2 regions of the Rhizobium sp. WSM409 genome follow, and region 1 is predicted to be linked to the other one. Evidence: riboswitches for the same ligand, from Rfam matches in the RefSeq annotation. Region 1 holds a riboswitch; the other holds the start of a gene.
The links. Region 1 has a riboswitch for thiamine pyrophosphate ahead of AC25BC_RS19930 (YkoF family thiamine/hydroxymethylpyrimidine-binding protein). Riboswitches for the same ligand answer to the same signal wherever they lie in the genome.
Positions count from the first base shown of each region.

Region 2: linked by a shared signal. The riboswitch ahead of thiM (hydroxyethylthiazole kinase) and the one ahead of AC25BC_RS19930 (YkoF family thiamine/hydroxymethylpyrimidine-binding protein) in region 1 are both predicted to bind thiamine pyrophosphate.

Region 1 is NZ_CM172794.1:4,039,181-4,048,365, reverse strand. It holds gene AC25BC_RS19945 (ABC transporter substrate-binding protein) at 1-412, opposite strand, end outside; gene AC25BC_RS19940 (ABC transporter ATP-binding protein) at 480-1,292, opposite strand; gene AC25BC_RS19935 (ABC transporter permease) at 1,289-2,095, opposite strand; gene AC25BC_RS19930 (YkoF family thiamine/hydroxymethylpyrimidine-binding protein) at 2,184-2,816, opposite strand; TPP riboswitch at 2,807-2,920, opposite strand; gene AC25BC_RS19925 (NADPH-dependent FMN reductase) at 3,165-3,761, opposite strand; gene soxR (redox-sensitive transcriptional activator SoxR) at 3,845-4,309, shown strand; gene AC25BC_RS19915 (SDR family NAD(P)-dependent oxidoreductase) at 4,432-5,202, shown strand; gene AC25BC_RS19910 (ArsR/SmtB family transcription factor) at 5,306-5,647, shown strand; gene AC25BC_RS19905 (LysR family transcriptional regulator) at 5,839-6,732, shown strand; gene AC25BC_RS19900 (formate dehydrogenase subunit gamma) at 6,868-7,347, shown strand; gene AC25BC_RS19895 (formate dehydrogenase beta subunit) at 7,344-8,900, shown strand; gene fdhF (formate dehydrogenase subunit alpha) at 8,958-9,185, shown strand, end outside.
Region 2 is NZ_JBYGKP010000003.1:473,893-483,077, reverse strand. It holds gene AC25BC_RS29945 (ABC transporter ATP-binding protein) at 1-1,667, shown strand, start outside; TPP riboswitch at 1,811-1,907, shown strand; gene thiM (hydroxyethylthiazole kinase) at 1,958-2,761, shown strand; gene thiE (thiamine phosphate synthase) at 2,758-3,393, shown strand; gene thiD (bifunctional hydroxymethylpyrimidine kinase/phosphomethylpyrimidine kinase) at 3,390-4,199, shown strand; gene AC25BC_RS29925 (GNAT family N-acetyltransferase) at 4,420-4,899, shown strand; gene AC25BC_RS29920 (glycoside hydrolase family 3 N-terminal domain-containing protein) at 4,924-5,946, shown strand; gene AC25BC_RS29915 (ABC transporter substrate-binding protein) at 5,990-7,636, shown strand; gene AC25BC_RS29910 (ABC transporter permease) at 7,693-8,670, shown strand; gene AC25BC_RS29905 (ABC transporter permease) at 8,672-9,185, shown strand, end outside.

The DNA.
Region 1 (9,185 bases):
CGCCATAGGTCTTGCCGTCGAGGTCTTTCGGGCTCTTGATGTCGTCGCGTCCGCCCTTGAAGATCAGGCGTGCGGTTTCCGTCTGGACGACGCCGTAGACCATCTTCACGTCACCGCCGCCAGCGCGCTGCGTCAGCGTCTCGATCTCGCTGCTGATGCCGAAATCGGCAACGCCGTTCGACACCAGCGTTCCGGCGCTGGTATCGGTGAAGGGAAGAATCTCGACATCGAGCCCGGCATCGGCATAGAAGCCCTTCGCCTTGGCGACATAGATGCCGATATGGTTGGTGTTGGGCGTCCAGTCGAGCGCGATGCGAACCTTTGCGGGCGCCGATTGGGCAAAGGCAGTGCGGCCGGCGACGCTTGCCGCGATGGCGGCGAAGATCGTCTGGCGACGGGTGAGAAGCAGCATGGTGACCTCCTCAGGTCTCTAGAGCATGATGCCGAAAAGTGTGAGCGTTTTCGGACGACATCATGCTCTAACTCTTTAAATTAGAACAGGATTCAGATTTTAGGCCGACCGACCTAAAATCATCCTGTTCTAGCGGATGAAGCAGGGTTTGCAGGATTTCGGTTTCGATCGCCTGGGCCGCCGGCGAGCCGAGATCGGCGATGCTTCTCGGACGGGGCAGGGGAACGCGGAATTCACGGATGATACGCGCTGGACGGGCCGAAAGCACGTAGATCCGGTCGGAGAGGAACACGGCCTCGCGAACATCATGGGTGATCAGCAGCGCCGTCCAGCGGTGCTCGGTCCACATGCCCTGCAGCCATTCCTGGATCTGCGTACGCGTCAGCGCGTCGAGGGCGCCGAAAGGCTCGTCGAGCAGCAGCATGTCCTGGGTCTGGACGACGGTGCGCAGCAGCGCGGCGCGCTGGCGCATGCCGCCTGACAGCGCGGAGGGATAGTGTTGCTCGAAGCCTGCAAGGCCGAAGCGCTCGAACAGCGGCGCGACAGCGGCGCGGGCCGCGCGACGGCTCATGCCTTTCACTTCGAGACCGAGTGCTGCATTGTCGATGATCCGGCGCCAGGGCATCAGCGCATCGCGTTGCGGCATGAAGGCGAAGGAATGCGGCGCCTGTTCCAGCGGCGCGCCTTTGAAAAGCATGGTGCCGGAATCGGGCCGAAGCGCCTGGGTCAGCAGTCGCAGCACCGTCGATTTTCCGGAGCCGGATGGGCCAACGATCGAAACGAACTCGCCGCTTGCGACAGCGAGTGAAATGTCGTCCAGCACCTTCATGCCATCGAAGGACTTCGAGATGTTGCTGAGTTCAACCATTGCATCGCTCATCGGCGCTGCTCCCCGGATGGCTGCCAGGGCATAACGAGGCGCTGGATCATCAGCGTCAACCCGAAGAGGCAGAGTGTCAGCACGGCGCTGACGATGACGGCGGCGAGCACGAGATCGGGACGGAAGTTGTTCTTGGCGTTGAGGATATAGATGCCGAGGCCGCGGGCGGCACCGGCATATTCGGCAAAGATCGCGCCGACGACGGCATAGGTGATCGAGATCCGCAGGCCGGCGAAGAAATAGGGCAGCGAGGAGGGAAGCCGTGCCAGACGGAAAATGCGCCAGCGGCTCGCCTTCATCGAATACAGCAATTCGGCGATGTCGCGGTCAGTCGATTCATAGCCCTGCAGCAAGGCGACGAGCAGCGGGAAGAAGGTGACGAGCGCCACCAGCAGGATCTTCGGCAACAGGCCGAAGCCGAACCAAAGGACGACGAGGGGGGCGATCGCCACCAGCGGCAGGGTCTGGCTGGCGATGAAGACCGGCAGCAATGCCCGGCGCATGAAGGGCACGAAATCCATGAGGATCGAGGCGGCGAAGGCGAAGGCCAGCGACAGGGCGAAACCACCGAGTGTCGCGCCGAGCGTCGGCCAGGTATTGGCAATCAGTCCCTCGCGGTTCAGCCAGCCCTGCATGACGATGCGCGAAGGCGCCGGCAGGATGGACGGTTTGATGCCGGAGAGATCGACATAGAGTTCCCATGCCGCCAAAAAAACGCAGCCGGCGAGCAAGGCGGGTATGCCCCGGTAGAGAGCGGCGCGGAGCGCGGCAAGGCGCGAATCCGATGGTTGTGGCAGTGTCATCAGCGTTCGTTTCAGGCTTTCGTCGGGCACTGCATAATTCCTGAATTCGGAATCGATTTAAGGATAAAATATGCAGCAATTTAAAGTGTTACAGCGTCCTTGGCGCGTCTGAAAAGACGCGCGGCGCTGTATTGGCGGACACTGTGATGTCGAGCGTCACATGTCCCTCGGGGTCGCCGAAGCGAAGGAAGGCCTCACGAATGGTGGAGAAGACCGCGCCGGCGTCGCCAGAGAGCCTGGTGCAGAAATTCTTGGCACGGTCGAAGGTGCCGGAGCGCTTCAGGAAGTCGATGCAGCCGTAGATCTCGTCCATATGGGTACCGGTTCCCATGACGTAGAGCGAGAATTGCGCAGCGGTCGGCTGTCCGGTCTCGGCGGTGGTTTCAACCGCGGCAAGTGCGGCTGTTATACGCTCGGCAAGCGGCTCCGCCTGGCCGAGGGAGGGGTTGACGCCGCAGATGGCGTCGTCGGGCTCGCCGGGGCAGCCGCGTGAAATCGCAGCGGACAGCACGCAATGCTCGCCGGTCTTTGCGGCAGCGACGAAAAGGTCGTGCATGGCGGCGAAGAGAATGTCAGGCGGGCCGACCAGCAGTGTGGAAATGTCATCGGTCTCGATGCGCAGCCGGTCGCGATAGGGATCGAGCGCCGTGACGGCATCGAGAATGATGCCGACGAAATTGTCGGACATCGGATAGAGTGACACTTGTGCGCCTGAGAACATCTGAACCTCGCTCCGCTGGCATTACCCAGATCAGCTTTGAAGGGTCCAGAGGCTTGCGCCTCACATCTCAGCCCCGGCAATACGGAGCCCCCCTGTTATTTGCGCGGAAACTATCACCGGGGTTTTCTCCCCGCAACCGCAAAATTGCGAACCCGTCCGTGCGGTCGGAATGAACCGGATGTGACGGAAAACACCCGGGCGGAGGATCTGCCCGGGTGTTCCCAATGGTTCCGTACCTGCCGGGAACGGAACCGGAGCTTTCTGGCTCAGGCGGCTAGCGCATAACCCCGAAAATCGGAATCGATTTTCGGAAAGGATTATGAGCAGATTCAAAGTGATAGAGCGTCCTTAGCGTGTCTGAAAAGACGCGCGGCGCTCTATGTCGGCATAGGGACGATTGCTGCGGGCGGTGACGAGCGCCTGCGTCCACCATTCCAGCCTCGCCATCATCCGATCGAGCAAACGCATTCCATCGGCGGGATTATCGAGTCGTCCGTCTGGATCGAAGCGGTTCCAAGGTGCGGCAAAGCTGACCGAATCACGGATGGTGACGGCGTGCAGTTCGGCGAAGACCAGCCGCAGCTGTTCGACGGCGCGCAGGCCGCCGGATATGCCGCCATAGGAAACGAAGGCGACCGGCTTGCCCTGCCAGGGCTCGAAGAAGAAATCGATGATCGATTTCAACGGGGCGGTGAAGCTGTGATTATATTCCGGCGTGACGATGATGAAGGCGTCGGCCATGCCAAGCCGTCCGGCGAGCCTGTCGACTTCTAGGTGCGTCACATCGCGGTTGGCCGGCAGCGCGAAGTCGAGCGGGTCGATGATGTCGATATCAAACTGCGGGAAGCGGAGGAGCTCCTGCGTCAGCCATTTGACCACCCGGTCGCAGATGCGGCCCTCTCTCGTGCTTCCGTAGATGACAGCCAGCCTGGTTGGTGTTTGCATGCGTCGCTCCTTGTTGCGATTGGACTTTACGATTGCAGGAGCAAGGGTTATAAAACCTCAACTAATCTTGAGGTCAAGAGGCGATGGATACAATTCCGGCAGCGCCGCTCGGCAAGCTCCTGACGGTCGGCGAAGTGGCGGCGCGCAGCGGCCTGGCCGTCTCGGCGCTGCATTTTTACGAGACCAAGGGGCTGATCTCGAGCATCCGCTCCCGCGGCAATCAGCGGCGCTATGGGCGCGATGTGCTTCGCCGGCTCGGCATCATCAAGGTGGCGCAGCGTGTCGGCATTCCGCTTTTGGAAATCCAGGCGGCGTTCGAGTCCCTGCCGCAGGGACGCACGCCGACCGTGGCCGACTGGCAGACGCTGTCGGCGCTGTGGAAGGATGATCTCGACGCGCGAATCAGGCGGCTTAGCCTGCTGCGCGACCGTCTGACCGGCTGCATCGGCTGCGGCTGCCTGTCGATCGAAAGCTGTCCGTTGCGCAATCCCTGTGACCGGCTCGGCAAGGAAGGGCCGGGCGCGCGACTTCTGGAGGCCGAAAACTAGTCTTCCGCCGGAAGGTACGTCTTTCCGGAAAGATCGATGCGCGCCTTCCTTTCGGTCGGCGCGCTCATATGTTAAGGGCGAATGACACAACCGGCGGCACTGTCCGCGAGGAGGACGGCTTCGTGTTCCATCCCAGACTGTTCGAAAATCGCAATGTTGTGGTGACCGGCGCCGGCCGCGGCATCGGCCTTGAAGTGGCCCGGCAGTTCCTGGACTGCGGCGCGAAGGTGATCGTCCATACCGGGCGCAAGCCGGGACGCGACCTGCCGGATTTCCTGCTGACGGCTGAATCCGAAAGACGGGCGCTGCTGCTTAATGCCGATTTCTCTGCAGTCGGTGGCGCAGCGCAATTTGCCGAGGATACTCTCGCCTTCTTCGATAAGGTCGATGTGCTCGTCAACAATGCCGGCACCATGCTTGGTCGTTTTCCCGCCGCCACACTCACCGACGCAGAATATGAGGCGGTCGTGCGGCTCAACCAGACATCGGTGGTGGCGCTGACGCGGGCGCTGCTGCCGGCATTGAAGGCGGCCGAGGGCGCTGCCATCGTCAACACGGTTTCGATTTCGGCGCTGACCGGCGGCAGCCCCGGTTCCTCGATCTATTCGGCTTCGAAAGCCTTCGTTGCGACCTATTCCAAGGCGCTTGCCCGTGAGCTTGCACCGGACGGAATCCGCGTCAATTGCGTGTCGCCAGGCACGATCGAGACGGATTTCCATGAGCGCTATTCCTCGCGCGAAAAGCTGGAGCAGACGAGAAAATCCATCCCCCTGCAGCGGCTCGGCACGGCGGAGGATTGTGCTCCGGCCTACCTATTCCTGGCGGCTCCCTCGCTCTCGGGCTACATCACCGGACAGGTGATCGAGATCAATGGAGGTCAGCTTATCTGCTGATTTGTTTGGACTTTTTTTGACATTTCATCACTTTTGACCAATTCGCTTGTGCGAATATGCTATTGTGCTGATCTACCTCATTGCCTACCTTCCGAGATACCGAATGCCGTTGCCCAAACCCGAGCCGGGGATGACCGGCCAGGAATTGCACACACTCGCTGGAAAAGCCCACGAAGCGAGCGATCTGCTGAAAGCGTTAGCGCACCAGACCCGACTTCTGATCCTCTGCATATTGGCGAACGAGGAGCGGACGGTGGGTGAGATCGAAAATATCCTCGGCATCCAGCAGGCAATGGTCTCGCAGCAGCTGGCGCGGTTAAGGCTAGAAGGCCTGGTCCATACGCGCCGCCAGGGCAGGCTGGTCTATTACAGCATCGGCAATGTCAGCGTGCTTGCCTTCCTCGAATCGCTGTTCGATCTTTTTCCGGTTGCAGAAAACAGTTAGAGCATGATGCCGAAAAGTGTGCGCGGTTTACGGACGACATCATGCTCTATTTCTTTGATTTAGATCAGGATTCAGATTTTAGGCCGATCGGGCCTAAAATCATCCTGATCTAGAGATCGCCCTTGCAGAGCACGGCTGCTGCGTCAAAGATGAACTGACCCGGATGATGTCATGCCGGATCGGGAGACCGGATGATCGACAAGCTGGAATTCTTCATCGCCCTTGCCAATGAAAAGCATTTTGGCCGCGCCGCGGAGGAGTGCGGGATCTCGCAGCCTACGCTTTCGGCCGCCATCCGGCAGCTCGAGGATCAGCTCGGCGTCATGCTGGTGCAGCGCGGCTCGCGGTTCCAGGGGCTGACGCCGGAGGGGCAGCGTGTGCTCGAATGGGCCCGGCGCATCGTCGGCGATGCCCGCACCATGCGCGAGGAGATGCGCGCCGCGCGCCGCGGCCTTTCCGGCCACATTCGCCTCGCCGCCATTCCGACCGCGCTTGCCATGCTGTCGCGCATCACCACGCCCTTTCAGGAGCGGCACCCCGGCGTGACCTTCTCGATCGTCTCGCGGAATTCGCTGCAGGTGCTGAGCATGCTTGAAAACCTCGAAATCGATGCCGGCATCACCTATCTCGAAAACGAGCCGCTCGGCCGGGTCACGACCGTTCCCCTCTATGCCGAGCGCTATAATCTGATCACGGCTGCCGGCAGCCCGCTATCTGATCGCGACAACGTGACCTGGCGGGAGATCGGCGACCTTCGGCTTTGTCTATTGACTGCCGACATGCAGAACCGCCGCATCATCAACCGCCACTTGACGGAAGCAGGCGCCACAGCGCATCCGACGCTCGAATCCAACTCGATGATCGTGCTGTTCTCGCATGTCAGGACCGGACGCTGGGCGAGCATCATGCCGCGCAACGTTGCAAAATCCTTCGGATTTCCAGTGGAAATCCGCATGATCCCGATCGTCGAGCCAGAGGCGCATCATCTGGTCGGCCTTGTTGCGCCTTATCGCGAGCCCTTCACGCCGCTTGTCTCGGCTTTGCTGCATGAAGCGAGAGTGCTCGTGCAAGATGAAGAACTTTGATAGAAAAAACCTATCAAGCAACGAGATAGCTTTATTGATCGCCGGCTGCTTCCCTGAGATGGTGGTTACGGAATAGCACTCGGCTGGGGGAGGCCCGCTATTTCGCAACGAGCAAGCCGCCGGGAGGGCTGCCTTATGACCATTCATATCGCCGAAGGCGATATTGCAGCACGCACCCGAGCCATCATCGCCGATCTTCGCTTTCTCGAAGGGCCGCTGCTTCCCATTCTGCACGAGGTTCAGCAAGAATTCGGCTATGTGCCGCAGGAGGCCATGCCTGTTATTGCGGAGGAATTGAACCTCTCCCGCGCCGAGGTGCATGGCGTGGTGACCTTCTATCACGATTATCGCGACCATCCCGCCGGCCGGCATGTGCTGAAGCTCTGTCGCGCTGAAGCCTGTCAGTCGATGGGCGGCGATGCGCTGGCCGAACGTGTCAAGGCGCTGCTCGGCATCGATTTTCATCAGACGACGCTCGATGGCGGCGTGACGCTGGAGCCGGTCTACTGTCTCGGGCTCTGCGCCTGTGCGCCGGCGGTGATGCTCGACGGCGAGGTTTATGGCCGGGTCGACGATCAGACGGCGGCGGAACTCGTCGCGGAGGCACGCCGATGACGGTCAGGATATATGTTCCGCGCGATGCCGCAGCGCTGGCGCTCGGGGCCGAAAAGGTGGCAAAGGCGATTGCCCAGGAGATCGCCGCCCGCGGCTTCGATGCCGAGATCGTGCGCAACGGCTCGCGCGGAATGTTCTGGCTGGAGCCGTTGGTCGAGGTCGAGGTTGCCGGCAAGCGCATCGGCTACGGGTCGGTGAAGGCGAAGGATGTGCCTGATCTGTTCGATGCCGGGATGATTGATGGAGGCGAGCATCGGCTCTGTCTCGGGGAGGTTGAAGACCTCCCGTTCCTCAAGGAACAGACCCGCCTGACCTTCGCCCGCTGCGGCGTCACCGATCCGCTTTCGCTGGGCGATTACGAGGCGCATGGCGGTCTTGCCGGCCTTCGCCGCGCCGTTTCGATGACACCAGTCGATATCGTCAAGGAAATCACCGATTCCGGCTTGCGCGGACGCGGCGGTGCCGGCTTTCCCACCGGCATCAAGTGGAAGACCGTTCTCGAGGCCGCCGGCGAACGCAAATATATCGTTTGTAATGCCGATGAGGGCGACAGCGGCACCTTTGCCGACCGGATGATCATGGAGGGCGATCCCTTCGTGTTGATCGAGGGCATGGCGATATCAGGGCTCGCGACCGGGGCGACCAAGGGTTTCGTCTATACGCGTTCGGAATATCCGCATGCGATCGCTGTCATGACCGAGGCCGTCGGCATCGCGCGCGAGGCCGGCATTCTCGGACCATCGGTGCTCGGCTCCGGCCACACCTTCGATATCGAGGTGCGCGCCGGCGCCGGCGCCTATGTCTGCGGCGAGGAGACGGCGCTGCTCAACAGTCTCGAAGGCAAGCGCGGCATCGTGCGTGCCAAGCCGCCGCTGCCGGCGCATAAGGGGTTGTTTAACTGTCCGACCGTCATCAACAATGTGATCTCGCTGGCTTCGGTGCCCGTTATCATGGAAAAGGGTGCGGCCTTTTATCGCGATTTCGGCATGGGCCGCTCACGCGGCACCATCCCACTGCAGATTGCCGGCAATGTCAGATATGGCGGCCTCTTTGAGACGGCCTTCGGTCTTTCGCTCGGAGATATCGTCGACAGGATTGGTGGCGGTACAGTGACGGGACGGCCGGTCAAGGCCGTGCAGGTCGGCGGACCGCTCGGCGCCTATTTCCCGCGGGCGCTGTTCGACACGCCATTCGATTACGAATCCTTCGCCGCCAAGGACGGCCTGATCGGCCATGCCGGCATCGTCGTCTTCGACGACACGGCCGATATGCTGAAGCAGGCGCGTTTCGCGATGGAATTCTGCGCCGTCGAAAGCTGCGGCAAGTGCACGCCCTGCCGCATCGGCTCGACGCGCGGCGTGGAGACGGCCGACAAGATCGCTCACGGTATCGAGCCGGAGAAGAACCGGGCGCTGCTTGCCGATCTCTGCAACACAATGAAGTTCGGCTCGCTCTGTGCGCTGGGTGGGTTCACGCCCTATCCTGTGATGAGCGCCATGACGCATTTCCCGGAGGATTTTTCGCCGGCACCTCTGGTGGAGGCGGCGGAATGACGCGTTTTTCATGGAACGCCTGCGCTGACCTCACCATCTCAAGCAAGGAGGCCAATCATGTCTCTCATCCATGAAATCGACTACGGCACTCCTGCTTCGAAATCCGAGGTCATGGTGAAGCTCACCATCGACGGACAGCAGATCAGCGTGCCGGAGGGCACCTCGATCATGCGCGCCTCGATGGAGGCCGGCATCAAGGTGCCGAAGCTCTGCGCCACCGATATGGTCGACGCTTTCGGCTCCTGCCGGCTCTGCCTCGTCGAGATCGAGGGCCGCAACGGAACA
Region 2 (9,185 bases), on a different replicon from region 1:
CAGAACCGGTGCTCAGCCTTCGCAATCTGAGCGTCGATGCCCGCACACCCGAAGGCCGCAAGCCGGTGCTGCAGGATGTCAGCTTCGCGCTTGCAAGCGGCGAAACGCTCTGCATTGCCGGCGAATCCGGCTCCGGCAAATCGGTCACCTCGCTGTCGATCATGGGGCTCTTGCCGAAAGCCTCGCTGCGGGTCGCCTCCGGCAGCGTGCTGCTTGGCGAGCGCGACCTGCTCACGCTTTCCGACCGGGCGATGCGCAGCGTCCGTGGCGGCGATATCGCCATAGTGTTCCAGGAACCGATGACCTCGCTCAACCCGGTCATGTCGGTCGGCAACCAGCTGACCGAAGCAATCCGCGCGCACCAGGGCAGCGACAATGCCGAGGCGGTGGCGCTGAAGATGCTCGATGCCGTGCAGATCACCGAGCCGGCCCGGCGGCTGAAGCAATATCCGCACGAGCTTTCCGGCGGCATGCGCCAGCGGGTGATGATCGCCATGGCGCTCTCCTGCCGGCCGAAGGTGCTGATCGCCGACGAGCCGACGACGGCGCTCGACGTCACCGTGCAGGCGCAAATCCTCAAGCTGATGCGTCAGTTGAAGCGCGAATTCGGCGCCTCGATCATCCTCATCACTCACGACATGGGCGTCGTCGCCGAAATGGCCGACCGCGTCGTCATCATGCAGAACGGCAGGATCGTCGAGCAGGGAACGGCGCTCGCCATCTTCCAGCGGCCGAAGGAGGCTTATACGCAGCAATTGCTGGCCGCCGTCCCGCGGCTCGGCGCGCTTGCCGGCACCGACCGTCCGCCGCGCATCACCCAGCGCGCCGTCGAGACACTGCATCCGGACCGCACGCCGGTGCTGAACGTGCGCGACCTCACCGTCACCTATGGCAATGCCGCAAGCCGGTTTTTCAAGGGCAAGCCGCCGGTCGCAGCCGTCGATGGCGTTTCCTTCGATATCCTTCCGGGTGAAACGCTCGGCCTCGTCGGCGAAAGCGGCTCCGGCAAATCGACGACGGGCAAGGCCGTGCTCGGTCTCATCCCCTTCCAGGGCAACGTGCTGATCGACGGGCGCAATATCGCCGGCCTCAGCCAGCGCGAAATGCGCCCCGTGCGCCGCTCGGCGCAGATGATCTTCCAGGATCCCTATGCCTCGCTCGACCCGCGCATGGCCGTCGGCAAGGCGATCGGCGAACCGATGCTCATCCACGGCATCGGCAACCACGGTGAACGGCAGGACCGCGTCGCCGAACTGTTGCGCCGGGTCGGCCTGACGCCTGATGCAGCGACGCGCTATCCACACGAATTTTCAGGCGGCCAGCGCCAGCGCATCTGCATTGCCCGGGCGCTAGCGCTGGAGCCGAAGCTGATCGTCGCCGACGAAAGCGTCGCGGCGCTTGACGTCTCCGTTCGCGCCCGGGTGCTCGACCTGCTGCTCGAACTGCAGGAAACGATGGGGCTCGCCTATCTCTTCATCTCCCACGACATGGCGGTGGTCGAGCGCATGTCGCACAACGTCGCCGTCATGCGCGCCGGCCACATCATCGAAACCGGCACACGGCGGGATATCTTCGAAAACCCGAGAGATGACTACACCCGCGCGCTGATCGCCGCGGTTCCGATCCCCGATCCGGAGGTCTATCGCGGCAAGGAAGCGCATGCGTGATTGAAGGTTTGAGACTGACTAAAATGTCGACGAGGAGCGCCTCGTCGGCTGACCGCGTTTCGTAAAAGAGACGCGCGCCGCGTCGGTCGCAGGATTGTCATTTTCGGGGTGACATCAGCCCCGTTCTCTGCGAAAAAGAGCGCGATGAGAGACAGGGGCGCCCGTCGACAGACGGGCTGAGAAGCACCCTTCGAACCTGAACCGGATAATGCCGGCGGAGGGAGTCGCTCGGGGTCGCGGCATCGCCCGCACGAACCGCCCCGTGCCCGCCCCCGCCTGAAAGGGGCCATATGCAGACCAAGACCACACCCGGAGCGATGCTGAAGGCGATGCGCGAGAAGCCGCCGCTCGTTCAGTGCATCACCAATTACGTCGCCATGAACATTGCCGCAAATGTTCTGCTTGCATCAGGCGCCTCGCCCGCCATGGTGCATGCCGCTGAAGAAGCCGGCGAGTTCGCCGGGATCGCCAGTGCGCTGACCATCAATATCGGCACGCTGTCGACGCAATGGATCGACGGCATGCAGGCAGCGGCGAAGGCGGCGACATCCGCCGGCAAACCCTGGGTGCTCGATCCGGTCGCGCATTATGCGACGGCTTTCCGCCGTAACGCCGTCGCCGACCTCCTGGCGCTGCGTCCGACCATCATCCGCGGCAACGCTTCCGAAATTATAGCGCTGGCCGGCGGAGAGAGCCGCGGCCAGGGCGTCGACAGCCGCGACCCGGTCGAACAGGCGGAAGGTTCGGCGCGATGGCTCGCTGAGCGGCAGCGGGCGGTCGTTGCCGTTACCGGCGCGGTTGATTTCGTCACCGACGGCGAGCGGGCCGTGCGCATCGAAGGCGGATCGGCCTTGATGCCGCAGGTCACAGCGCTCGGCTGCTCGCTCACCTGCCTCGTCGGCGCCTTTGCCGCGACGGCACCTGAGGATATCTTCGGCGCGACGGTTGCGGCACTTGCAACCTTCGCCATCGCCGGCGAGGAGGCCGCACTTGGAGCGGCCGGGCCCGGCTCCTTCTCCTGGCGCTTCCTCGATGCGCTGGCCGCGCTCGACGCCGAAACGCTTGACGCCAGGGCAAGGATATCAGCGGCATGAAGGCTTTCGACCTTTCGCTCTATCTCGTCCTCGACCCCGATCTTTGCGCCGGGATCGGCATGGTCGAAACTGCGCGCCTTGCCATTGCCGGCGGCGCCACCATGGTGCAACTGCGCGTCAAACATGCCGGCACCATCGGGATGATCGAGACCGGCCGCGCCCTGAAACAGGCATTGGATGGAACCGGCGCCCTCCTCATCGTCAACGACGATGTCGAGGCGGCCATCGCCATCGGCGCTGACGGGTTGCATATCGGCCAGGAGGACATGGATGCGATGAGAGCGCGGACGATGATCGGCCCCGACATGATCCTTGGCCTGTCGGTCGAGAGCGAGGCGCTTGCGAACGCGGTCGACCCTGATCTCGTCGACTACACGGGCGTCGGGCCAGTGTTTGCGACGCCGACCAAGGCCGACCACAAGCAGCCGATCGGCTTTGACGGCCTTGCAAGGCTGGTGAAGGCCTCGCCGGTGCCGTCCGTCGCTATCGGCGGGCTCAAGGCGGATCATGTCGCCCAGGTGTTCGCCGCCGGCGCCAGCGGGCTTGCCGTTGTCTCCGCCATCTGCGGCACGCCCGACCCCGAAGCGGCCACGCGCCGCATCGCTGCAGAAATCCGAAAGGCCCGCGCATGATCCGCAACGTTCTCTCGATCGCCGGCTCCGATCCCTCCGGCGGCGCCGGCATCCAGGCGGATCTCAAGGCTTTTTCCGCCCGCGGCGTCTACGGCATGGCGGTGCTGACCGCGCTGACGGCGCAGAACACGCAAGGCGTCAGCGGCGTGCATCTGGTGCCGCCGCAATTCGTCGCCGACCAGATCAATGCCGTCTTTGCCGATGTCCGCGTCGACGCCGTCAAGATCGGCATGATCGCCAATGCTGGCATCGCCGAAGCCGTTGCCGGTGCGCTGACTGACCACCGCGACATTCCGATCGTTATCGACCCGGTCATGATCGCCAAGGGTGGAGCCGCTCTGCTCGCGCCCGAAGCGGTCGACGTACTGACCCGCCGGCTGCTGCCGCTTGCCACGCTGCTGACCCCGAACCTGCCCGAAGCCGCCGCCCTACTGCACCAGCCGGTCGCGACAAACCGGGCGGAGATGGCGGCGCAGGCCGAGCGCTTGCGGGCGCTTGGACCGGCCGCAGTGCTGGTCAAGGGCGGCCATCTCGACAGCGACGAGAGCCCTGACGTGCTTGCCACTGCCGCCGGCCTGCACTGGTTCGAAGCCAGGCGCGTGCCGACCAAGAACACCCATGGCACCGGCTGTACGCTCTCCAGCGCCCTGACGGCCGAGCTCGCCAAGGGCGCCTCGGCGCAAGAGGCCGTCGCCATCGCCAAGGAGTATCTCGCCGGCGCGGTCGCGGCATCAGGACACCTAAGCGTCGGCTCCGGCCACGGCCCGGTGCAGCATTTTCATGCGCTTTGGGAAGACGGCGAATAGGCGCTCGTTCCACCAATATTCCGCCAATCGACAACGGCCCGGCCTTCCCGGGCCGTTTTTGTGTCCGGCACCTACTTTGCGTCGAAACCGCGGAGGGCGGCGGCGGGTCGCGCCTTTGGCCGTTTGAAAAACCTTGTTGACAAGCCCGGCCAGATAGCCAAGTCTATGACACTAAAAGGGGATATGTTCCGCAATAACGGAATAACTGGAGGAGTGACGGGTGCCAGACCTGCTTGTGAGCCTATATTCCACTGAGCTCGCCGACCTGAAACAGAAGGCCGGCGATGTCGGCGTCTCCATCCGTCCGGCCCTCCCCCCGGAACTGCATCTTATCGTCAGCTGGGTTCGCGAACGGTTCAGCGAGAACTGGGCAAGCGAAGTCGCGGTCGCCTTCTCCCGCCAGCCCGTTGCCTGCCTGATATCAGTCGAAAACGGCAAGCTCCTGGGCTTTGCCTGCTATGACACGACGGCGCGCGGCTTCTTCGGCCCGACCGGCGTCGATCCCGACGCCCGCGGCAAGGGCATCGGGCTCGCCCTCTTTTCCGCCTGCCTTCAGACCATGAAGACGCTCGGCCACGCCTATGCCTTCATCGGCGATGCCGGCCCGGTCGATTTCTACGCCAGGACCGCAGGTGCAACCATCATCCCCGCCCCCGACAAGGGCATCTACGAAGGCATGCTGAGAAGCACGCCGAAATGACCATCTGATCCCGGAGTTACAGAATTGTCCTCGACCCCGCTCGCCCTTTTCGTCGGCCTTCCGAATCCCACTATTTCGGATGATGAATTCGCCCTCTTTCGCGAAACCAATCCGCTCGGCCTCTTCGTCGGCCGGCGCAATCAGCGCGAGCCGGAGCAGACGAGGCGCCTGATCGACCGCTTCCGCGAAGCCGTCGGCCGCGACGACGCGCCTGTCTTCACCGACCAGGAAGGCGGCCGCGTTCAGCATCTCGATGCCGGCCCCTGGCCGCTCTTCCGCAGTTTCGGCCAGTTTTCCGAACTTGCACGCCGCGATTTCGATCTCGGCAAAAAAGCACTGCGCCTTTCCTCCCAGGCCATGGGCGCGATGATGACGGAACTCGGCCTTTCCAGCGGCTGCTCGCCCGTTCTCGACCTCGTCTTCGAGACGACGAGTGCGGTCATCGGCGCCCGCTCCTTCGCCCCTGATCCCGATTTCGTCGCTGCCCTCGGCCGCGAGGTGGTCGATGGCCTGCTCGAGACCGGCAACATGCCTGTCATCAAACATATTCCCGGCCATGGCCGGGCGACGCTCGACTCCCACAAGGAGCGTCCGGTCGTCAATGCCAGCCGTGAGACGCTCACCGCCACCGACTTCAAGCCCTTCGTGGCACTGAAGGATACGCCCTGGGCCATGGTCGCCCATGTCGTCTACTCGGCCTATGACGCTGAGCTGCCGGCGTCGGTCTCGCCTGTTATGCACGACGTGATCCGCAACGACATGGGCTATGAGGGCGTGCTGATTTCCGACTGCATCTTCATGCAGTCGCTCTCCGGCACCCTGCCGGAACGCGTCAAACAGGTGCTCGACGCAGGTTACGACATTGCGCTCCACAGCCACGGCGACATTCCGGAAAGCGAAGCCGCCGCCAAGGCCGCCCGCCCGCTGACGGAAGCCGCCCTCAAGCGCATCGCCGCCGGCAAGGCCCGCCTCGGCAATCTCAAGATCGATGTCCGCGCCGCCCATGCGGAAGTCGAAGACATGTTTGCAAGCGCGTTGGTCTCCTGACCGGCACCTCATCTCTCACCGCATAAGAAAAGGGGAATAAGACATGAAAAAATATCTTCTTGCCGCCGCCGCACTAACGCTGCTTTCGGGATCTGCCATGGCGCAAACGATCCTCACAGTGAATATCGAACCGGCGACGACCTGGGTCCGCAACTTCAATCCGTTCAACCAGACCTCGTCGCGCCAGTCCACGCTCGACTTCATCTACGAGCCGCTGGTCGTCTTCAATCGCTTCGACAGCAACAAGCCGGTCTATCGCCTGGCCGAAAGCTTCAAGCTCTCCGACGACCTGAAGAGCATCGATTTCAAGCTGCGCCCGAACCTGAAATGGTCGGACGGTAAGCCGCTGACCGCAGCCGACGTCAAGTTCACCTATGATTACCTGAAGAAATTTCCGGCGCTCGACTTCGTCAGCATCTGGACCTTCATCACCGATATCAAGGCCGTCGACGGCCAGACGGTGCGCTTCACGCTCGCCAATCCGAGCTCGCTTGCGGCCGAGCAGATCTCGCAATTGCCGATCGTTCCGGAACATGTGTGGAAGGACGTCGCTGATCCGGTGACCTTCGCCAACGAGACCCCTGTTGGCAGCGGCCCGCTGACGGAGGTGCCGCGCTTCACCGGCCAGACCTACGACCAGTGTCGCAACCCGAATTACTGGGACAACGAGCACCTGAAGGTCGATTGCATGCGCTTCCCGCAGCTTGCCGACAACAATCAGATGCTGACGGCAACGGCCGACGGCACGCTCGACTGGGGCGTCTCCTTCATTCCCGATATCGACAATGTCTATGTTTCCAAGGACCCGGCGCATTTCCACTACTGGTATTCGCCAAGCAGCATGGTCGCCTTCCTGTTCAACCTGGAAACGGCGAACGAGAACAACAAGAAGGCCTTCAACGACCTGAAGTTCCGCCGTGCCGTCTCGATGGCGCTCGACCGCAAGACGATGATCGACGTCGCCGGCTACGGCTATCCGACGCTGAACGAAGACCCCGGCCTGATGGGCGAGCTTTACAAGAGCTGGGCGGACCCATCCGTCAAGGCCGACTTCGGCAAGTTCGCAACCTATGATGCCGATGCTGCCAAGGCCTTGCTCGACGAGGCGGGCTACAACGACAAGGACGGCGACGGCTTCCGCGACAATCCCGACGGCACCAAGATCTCCTTCTCGATCATCGTCCCGAGCGCCTGGACGGACTGGATCGATACCGTCAACCTCGCGGTCGAGGGCATGCAGGCGGTCGGGATCGACGCCAAGATCGAAACGCCGGAGGAAGCAGTCTGGACCGGCAACCTCATCAACGGCACCTTCGATGCGGCGATCAACAGCCTGCCGGCATCGGCTTCGCCCTATTACCCCTACAAGCGCGCTTTCAGTGCTTCGGATAAGGGCAAGACCCGCTTCACCGCGCAGCGCTGGTTCAATCCGGAGGTCGAGAAACTCGTCACCGAGTTCACCCATACCGCCGACCTTGCCAAGCAGAAGGACGCGATGAACAAGGCGCAACGCATCGTAGCCGAAAACATGCCTGTCATTCCGGTGTTCAACAATCCGAACTGGTATCAGTACAACACCAAGCGCTTCACCGGCTGGTCGACCAAGGAAAACCCCTTCGTCAATCCGTCGATCTCGCGGACCAATCCGGCACGCCTGCTGAACCTGCTGGCCCTCGAGCCGGTGAAGTAAGCATCGCAATCCTCGGGAGCGGCGTAAAGCGCCGCTTCCGTCACGACGGAGTTCCCATGGCTTTCCTGCTTCGCCGCCTCGTCTTCTATATGGCAGCCTTCATCGCGGCAGCGACGATCAATTTCTTCCTGCCGCGGCTGATGCCGGGCGATCCCGTGCAGATCATGTTTTCCAGCGCCGGCACCGAATTGCCGCCGGAAAGCCTGCAGGCGCTGAAGCTCACCTTCGGCTTCGTCGACGGTCCGCTCTGGCAGCAGTACCTCACTTATCTCGGTAGCATCTTCACCGGCGATCTCGGCCGCTCGATCAAATATTTTCCGCTGCCGGTCACCTCGGTGCTCGGCCATGCACTCGTCTGGACCGTCGGCCTGATGGGCACGGCGACGATCGTCAGCTTTGCGCTCGGCACCTTCCTCGGCATCGTCGCCGCCTGGCGCCGTGGCAGCCAGTTCGATGTCATCGTCTCCGTCGGCGCGATCTTCGCCACCTCGGTGCCGGCCGTCGTCACCTCGCTGATCGTGCTCTTCATTTTCGGCTTCACGCTCGGCTGGTTTCCGAACGGTTATGCCGCCGACCCATCGCTCGATCCCGCCTTCAGCCTGCAATATATCGGCAGCCTCGCCTATCACGGCATCCTGCCGATGGTGACGCTCTGCACCGTGCTGATCGGCGGCTTCACCGTCACCATGCGCAACAACATGATCAACCTGCTCGGCGAGGATTATATCATCATGGCCCGCGCCAAGGGCCTTTCCGACCGGCATGTGATGCTATGGTACGCGGCGCGCAACGCCCTGCTGCCGACCGTCTCCAGCCTTGCCATCGCCATCGGCACCATCCTCGGCGGCTCCCTGGTAACGGAAGTGGTCTATAACTATCCCGGCCTTGGCAATATTCTATACCAGGCGATCCTCGCCCGCGACTATCCCGTCATCCAGGGCCAGCTCCTCATCATGACCGCGACCATGCTGATCGCCAATTTTATCGTCGACGTCAGCTATGTGCTGCTTGACCCGCGGCTGAAGGGAGCGTGAGATGAAGACCCTGCTTCGAAATCGCAAGGCGCTGATCGGGCTTGCCATCATCGCCTTCATCGTCCTCGTCGCGATCGCAGCACCGCTGCTGACACACTACGATCCCGCCGCCCGCACCGGACGACCGCACCAGTCGCCGTCGCTCGATCATATCCTCGGCACCACCCGCATCGGCCAGGATGTCTTTGCCCGACTGATCTACGGCGCCCGCACTTCGCTTGCCGTCGGCTTCGGCGCCGGCCTGCTGATCACGCTCGTCGGCACCGCACTCGGCATCATCTCCGGCTATCGCGGCGGCAAGACCGACGAGATCATCAGCTTCTTCACCAATATGGTGCTGGTCGTTCCGAACCTACCGCTGCTGCTCGTGCTCGCCGCTTTCATCGGCCAGGCAAGCCCCCTCGTCATCGCCCTCATCCTCGGCGCCACCTCCTGGGCCTGGGGCGCACGCGTCACCCGCGCCGAAACGCTCTCCGTCAAGCAGAAGGATTTCGTCAAATCCGCCGAGATGATGG